Regions from separate parts of the Cupriavidus sp. MEYA8 genome, predicted to be linked through region 1. Evidence: predicted binding sites of a transcription regulator. Region 1 holds the regulator's gene; the other holds the start of a gene.

Region 1 (3,395 bases):
AGCACTTCGAGTCTGCCGATCGTGGCTGGCAGCCGGATTCCGATGGCACCGCGGCATGCGAAAATGCCGCCGGTCCAGCCGTGCGGGCGATATGGGACGCACCCCTGGGGCACGTTCCCTAAAGATTTCCCCGCCACGGCCGTAATGCCATAGGAAACCAGCAAGGAACGCCCGTGAAGATCAACCATTCCACCTCGTCCCGGCCCGCCGACGCGCCCGCAGGCGACGCCGCCGCCCGGCCCCAGGCCGCACCGGCCAGCGCCGCCCCGCCGTCCTCCGGGCTGAGCGTCAGTCCGCTGGCCGCACAGGTGCGCGAGATCAGCAGCCGCCTGGCGCAGGAAACCGACGACGATATCGATACCGCCAAGGTCGAAGAAATCCGCCAGGCCATCGCCGAAGGCCGGATCAAGATCGACCCGGGCAAGATTGCCGATGGCCTGCTCGCCAGCTTGCGCGAGCTAGGCCAGGCCGACCCTCAATAGCCAAATCATGAGCCAAAGCCTGATCCAGTCCCTGCAGCGTGAAACCGAAGGCGTTGAAGCTTTCGGGCAACTTCTTGCGCAAGAGCGAGATGCCATCAAGCGCGGGGATTTCACTGCGCTCAGCGAGTTGCTGACGCGCAAGGTGGAAGTGGGTCAGGGGCTGTCGCGGCAGGTCCGGGCGCGGGAAGCGCAGATGCAGGTGCTGGGCCTGCGTGCTGGCGCGGACGGGCAATTGCTTGGCCGGCTCGATGCCGGCGTGGCGGAGGCCTGGCGCAAGCTGATCTTTGCTGCGCGGGTGACGCGGGATGGCAATGCGCTGAATGGCGCGGTCATCAAGGCACATCTCGATTTCACGCAGCAGGCGATTCAGGCGCTGCGGCAGCATAGTGGCGGGGATGCCGGGTTGTATGGGAAGGATGGGAAGGCGGCGACCGGGGTTGGGGGGGTGAGCCTGGCGGCAGGCTGATTTGGGTTTTGCTTTGCGGACCGGCATCGGCTTTTTGTTGCGTGCCTTGCGGATAGGTCCCCATCTGGTGGCCAGCCAGGCACCTAGAACAGATGCCTACCGAAAGCCCACAACCACCTCATTACTCCGCCCCTGCAAAACCGGCACCAGACTCCCCTGTCCCGGCACCCGAAACGCAAACACAAACCCCTTGGTAGCATCATCGCCGGAGAACGCGGACGTTAGCCCCTCGGCCTGGGGCAACATCACACACCGCTGCGCATTGCACAAATATGCCTGCAACTCGGCCGGCGGCGTCTGCGCAAAGCTGTAACGCCACCGCACCGTCGTAATCACCCCTTCAGCCTGCGGCAACACCCCCACAGGCTGAATCGGCGCCGACACCGCCCGCTGCCCCCGCCCATGCAACGCCGGCCCATTGACCGACCCGGTCCACGCATGCCGTGTCCCACCTTCGATCGCCGACCAGGCACAAGCCGACGCAGCGAGCAGCACGACGCCGGCGCCGCGGGCAAGCAGGCCACCAACACCCATCACAACAACCCACGCAACTGGTTCCGCAACCGCGTAATCGCCTGCCCCCGGATCTGGCACACGCGCGACTCGGTCACATCCAGCACCGCCCCGATCTCCCGCAGGTTCAGCTCCTGGTCATAGCACAGCGACAGCACCAGCTTCTCGCGCTCGGGCAGCCGGTCGATGGCGCGGATCAGCGCTTGGCGCATGCCGCTTTCCATCAGCACCGTCAGCGGATTGCCGTCGTCGCTGCCGGCAAGATGGCGGTCGAGGAAATCCTCTTCCCCGGAGCGCTCGAAATCCTCGTAATGCAGCAGCTGGCAGCCATAGACCTCGTTGAGCAGGACCTGGTATTCGCCCAGCGGCATCTCCATCGCCTCGGCCACCTCGGAATCGAGCGGCGTGCGTCCGAGCTTCTGCTCGAGCGAGCGCTGGGTGCGTTCGATGCGCCGCGTGAACTGGCGCAGGCTGCGCGACTGCCAGTCGTTAGCGCGCACCTCGTCGAGCATGGCGCCGCGGATGCGCTGGCTGGCGTAGGTCTCGAAGCGCGCGCCGTGGGTGTCTTCATAGCGCTTGGCGGCGTCGAGCAGGCCGATCATGCCGGCCTGGATCAGGTCGTCGATCTGCACGCTGGCAGGCAGCTTGGCGGCCAGCTGCAAGGCGATGCGACGCACCAGCTGTGCGTGCGCCTTGACCACATCGGCCTGGTCGAGCTTTCCCTGGATCGTGTACATGGTGCAATTCTCGTGAATGCTGGATTGCTGGACGGGCACGCCACGCGGCGCGCCGGCTGGCTCAGGGTCTGGTTCGTTGGTAAGGCATGGCTCGGGTGGCGCTCACGCCGGCACCGGCGTCGCGGCAGGGGCCGGCGCCTCGGCGCGCAGCGGCCAGCCGCCGATGCTGCCGGCGGTGCGTCGCAGCGCGCTGGTCGCGGGTGCTGCCGGGAAGGCCTCGACCACGCAGCGGCCAAGCTGCACGCCGCGCGCCACCAGCGGGTCGGCCGGCAGCCAGCCGGCGCACAGCACTTCCACGCCGAGGTACTGGCTGGCGGTACGCGCCAGGTTGCGCAGGATCGCCTGGACGGCGGCTTCGGTGGCGGCCATGTTGACCACCAGGTAGAAGCGGCGCCAGGCATACAGGTGATGCAGGCGCTTGATGCAGGCATAGGCGGCGGTGATCGACGCCAGCTCCGGGCGCATCACGATCACCACGTTGTGCGCGCCGCCGGCAAAGGGCGACAGCGCGCCGTCGGCATCGGCGGTGGCATCGACCAGCACGCTGCGAAAGGCCGACAGCGCCGCGGCGGGCACGTCGAGCCCCGCGCGTTGGCGGCCGGCCGGCAGCACCGATACCGCGCCGCCGGTGCCGACGCCCGCCGCGGCTTCCAGCGGCAGGCGTCCTTCCTGCACGTCGGCGAGCGTGCCGGCCGGGGTCGCGCCGGCGAGCCTGGTCGCGCGCGCCGTGGCCGGGTCTTCGTCGAGCAGCAGTACGCGCTCGCCCTGCATCGCAAGCGCGTGCGAAAGGCCCAGCGCCACCGTGGTGGCGCCGGCACCGCGTTCGCTGGCGACCACGGCGATGCGGCGCGTGGTGCGCGGCGCCAGCATGCGCCGCAGGCTTTCCGCCTGGTCCATGGCGAGCGTGCTCACTGCAGGGCTCCCATGACATCGGCCGCTTCCGCGACAGCGGGTGCCGCCGCGGCGCGGCCGGAGTAATTCTCCAGCACGTCGAGCAGCGCCAGCATGCGGCCCATGCCTTCATTGAGCACGGTGCCCGGCACCGCCGTGCCGGCTCGCACGGTGCGCCCGGCCAGGCGTGCCAGGAACGCCGGCGCGGTCGCGGTTGGCGCGTGTTCGAGGCACAGCACCGACAGGCCAAGCTGCAGCGCCGCGAGCGCGGCACTGGCGGCGTGGCCGGCTTCGGCATCCTGCGCG
Region 2 (3,395 bases), 420 kb from region 1:
CGCTATCGTTGCTCATCCTTGCCGCCTCGCTTAGCGCTTGGGGTGCTACGGTTGGTTTCGGGGTGCGCTGCGCCGCGGTGTCATTGGTGGAGAGCATTTCGGGCGGCAGGCCGACTTTGCCAGGGTTCAAGATCAAGAATGGCGGCATGATCTGTTCCTTACACGGCGGGAGAATTCGGGGTTAGGTTGAAACGCTTGGCTCGCAGCGGTCTGCCAGCGAAGCGATCCAACTGATCGGGAAAAAAGGCTGGGCCTCGCGGCCCAGCCTTTGATGCCTTGCGCGGATGCGATCAACGCAGCAGCGAGAGCACGCCTTGCGTGGTCTGGTTGGCTTGCGCCAGCACAGAGGTACCTGCTTGCTGCAGAATCTGCGCACGGGTCATGTTGGACACTTCCGTGGCGTAGTCAGCGTCTTGAATACGCGAGCGCGAGGCCGACAGGTTGGTTACTGCAGTGCCCAGATTGGCGATCACCGAGTCAAAGCGGTTTTGCACGGCACCAAGGGAACTGCGCAGATCGTCGACCTTCTTCAGCGCCGCGTCGATCGCCTCCAGCGGGCTCGCGGTCGTACCGGTCTGCAGGCTAGCAACTGAAACTTTCGACGTGTCAACGGTGAAGGCGGCCGTGCCTGCAGTCGTCGTGGTATCGGCCGATTGCGGATCCAAGGCGATATAGCGGTACATTGCAGTGCCGTCGACTGCGCCGGTGAAGCCTTGGTTGATCAGCGAGGTGGTTTCGCCGGCGCCGTTAGGAGTGATCGCAACCTCGGCATACAGATTACCGTTCTTATCCGCCACGGCGTTGCCGGTGAAGACTGCGCCGCCAGCTGCCAAGCCGAGCTTGGACGACAAGTCGTCCGTGTTCGCTTCTGCGACAGTAGTGGTCGTAATGGCAGTAGTCGAGCCGTAGAGGGCTTGCAGCTGAGCGGCCGTGGGAGCATCGCCAGCTGCCGAGCCAGTTGCGCCATCGAAGGCGAAAGTAGCGGTGGCGGCCGGACCGGCTACGTTGAAGCCTTGCATCCCCAGAGTTTTCGAACTGATTTCGGCCAAATCGATGGTGATCGTCTCGCCGTCGTTAGCGCCAACTTGGATGGTAAGGGGCTTGGCGCTGGAGGACAGCACCTTCACGCCGTTGAAGTCGGTCTGTTGCGAAGTCCGGTCGATTTCCGACAGGCGCTGCGAGATTTCGTCCTGGATCGACTTCAGGTCCGAAGCCGAGTTCGAGCCGTTGGCGGCCTGCACGCTCAGTTCGCGGATACGCTGCAGGTTGTTGTTGACTTCGGTCAGCGCGCCTTCGGTCGTTTGCGCCAGCGAGATGCCGTCGTTGGCGTTGCGCTGTGCCTGGGTCAGGCCCTTGATGTTCGCAGTGAACCGGTTCGCAATCGCCTGACCAGCTGCATCGTCCTTGGCGCTGTTGATGCGCAGGCCCGACGACAGGCGCTGGATCGCCGTGTTCAGCGACGATTGCGAAGCGTTCATGTTGTTCTGAGTCATCAGAGACAACGAATTGGTGTTAATGACTTGCGCCATTTACGACTCCTATTTGCAAAGTTTTTTGGCATTCCGGCTGCTAGCCGTAACGTTGGCTGCCTGCTTTGCAGGGCGTAGAGTGCCTCCGTTGCAAGGGTTATCGACCGCCCCCGGCAAAGGTTTAGAGTGATCTCTGCAAGAGTTTCAGGGGGTATCGCCGGGGGCGCCCGGGCGTGCGTCGGCCTGCCAACAGGCCGCAGGAGTGTGGTGTTGCGATGGCTGCTTCAGCGCCCCTTGCGCGTCCGCGGTATATAGATAGGCACGAATTCCGCCGCAATCGCCGGATCGATACCGACCACCGGCGTGTCCAGCGGTGTCACCAAACAAATCGCCTGCTTGTAGACAATGGTGGGCTGCGGATCGTCCAGCCGCCGGCCGAGCAGCACCATATAGTTGTCCGTCGCCAGCACGATCCCCTGCAGGCGCGTGCCGTTGGACAAATAGACGACCACCGGCGCGCGGTTGGCCGACTGGGCGGCGAGGTGCTGGTACTGCAGTTCCTTTCGGGTGGAGCGCTTGGGCCGGATTTCCTTCTTCTTCACAACGACTCCGGAAGAGCCCGCAAGGGTTCTGGCGGCTGATGACGGTCCGTTGGCCGGCGACCGGGTGGGCGGCGCGGCCAGGGCGGCAGGGGAAAGGTCCGCTCTCGGAACCGGCCTCGGGTCGGGACGTCGGCGCCGCGACGCCTGCGGGCCTCTTGTGTGGGCCGCGGGAGTGTCGGGCACATGCCGGCGAGGGGCGCTGCCAGAAGAGAAGGGGAGTACTTCAGCGCCGAGAGTAACAAAGTTTTACAAGCGTCGACGGGCAGAGTGCTTCGCCAGGCCTAGAGTGTTAGCTCTACAAAATTTGTTGCGCTCGGAGCCGTGGTATTGTACCGGTTTTGTGCGACTGCACAATGATCTCCGCCTGCCGTGTCCACCCAGCCCTGACGCGGTCGGGGCACGCAGTGAAAAACTGAAGGAAAGTCAAAATTCGTCCTGAAGTAATATCAGGACCCAAATTGCTAAAAGTGCACCAATTGTCGCATAACAGGGATTCCCCTGATAGAAACGGGATTTACACCTCATGTAAGCGAGTTTATATTCTTGGCGAGAGCTTGGTTTCAAGCTCTTGCAGTCCTGGAAAGCCTACGAGCACCCCGCGCGTGGGCTTCTTTTTTGGTGCCTACGTCGTTTGAGTCGCGCTCTGTGGCGCTGTAGCCGGGAATAAACCGACCGTTCGGAATGCCCAGCGTGATTAAAAGCCACCTTCCGGACAGGCAATTCAACGAACTGCGGGTGTTTTTGCCTCTAATTCTCATTTCCCTTCAAGAATTGTGCGCTGACCGCCGATAGCGCGCCACCGCTGCCGTATGCCCTAGCGCGCCGGGGCACGGCAAGCACCGGCGGCGGGAAGCGCCTACCATAGCCGCTCTCCTTGACTCCGCAACAAGAGCAGGACCGGTCACCGCGCCGCCTCGATGCGCGGCTTTCCGCGATCCTGCCGTCCGCAGGTGCACATGACCGCCTCCTCCCCGCCGCCCTTGCAAGCGGCCGCCCGTTGGGTTCCGCTTCCTCGGGCGGCACTGCTTCCAAGTCCGCCAGCCAGCGCAACACCGGCGCTCCCGTGCCGCCGGTGCCGGTCATGCAGGTGATCTTCGGGCTGATGCTGGCGATCCCGTTCGGCGCGTTTGCGGCGGACCGGCTGATGTCGTGGAGCGGGCGCGACAAGCCGCTGCGGATGGCCGGCGCGCTGGTGGCGCCGCTGCTGGTGGCGCGGCTGCCGGAGACAGTGCTGCGCGGCAGCGTCGGCAGCGCGGCAGCGGCTGCGGAGTGAATATTCCGAAGGCCGCGCCGGGATGTCCTAGCCCGCGGCCCCGCCCACATT

What was found. Region 1 encodes FliA, which starts transcription of late flagellar genes. Its sites were predicted from a motif close to CTAAAGTTTNNNNNNNNNNNGCCGNTA; they were not measured.
Region 2: a site for FliA is predicted at 1,628-1,654, ahead of AC5WJ1_RS22815 (FliC/FljB family flagellin). Genes of this name have one in related genera too.

What each region holds. Positions count from the first base shown of each region.
Region 1 is NZ_CM181222.1:834,509-837,903, forward strand. Features, by position in the region: gene flgA (flagellar basal body P-ring formation chaperone FlgA) at 1-1, shown strand, start outside; gene flgM (flagellar biosynthesis anti-sigma factor FlgM) at 174-482, shown strand; gene AC5WJ1_RS20915 (flagella synthesis protein FlgN) at 490-948, shown strand; gene AC5WJ1_RS20920 (flagellar protein FlhE) at 1,045-1,482, opposite strand; gene AC5WJ1_RS20925 (RNA polymerase sigma factor FliA) at 1,482-2,198, opposite strand; gene AC5WJ1_RS20930 (MinD/ParA family ATP-binding protein) at 2,301-3,095, opposite strand; gene flhF (flagellar biosynthesis GTPase FlhF) at 3,107-3,395, opposite strand, start outside.
Region 2 is NZ_CM181222.1:1,250,609-1,254,003, forward strand. Features, by position in the region: gene AC5WJ1_RS22810 (flagellar protein FlaG) at 1-148, opposite strand, end outside; gene AC5WJ1_RS22815 (FliC/FljB family flagellin) at 291-1,529, opposite strand; gene AC5WJ1_RS22820 (RNA chaperone Hfq) at 1,754-2,071, opposite strand; gene AC5WJ1_RS22825 (hypothetical protein) at 3,069-3,344, shown strand; gene AC5WJ1_RS22830 (oxygenase MpaB family protein) at 3,372-3,395, opposite strand, start outside.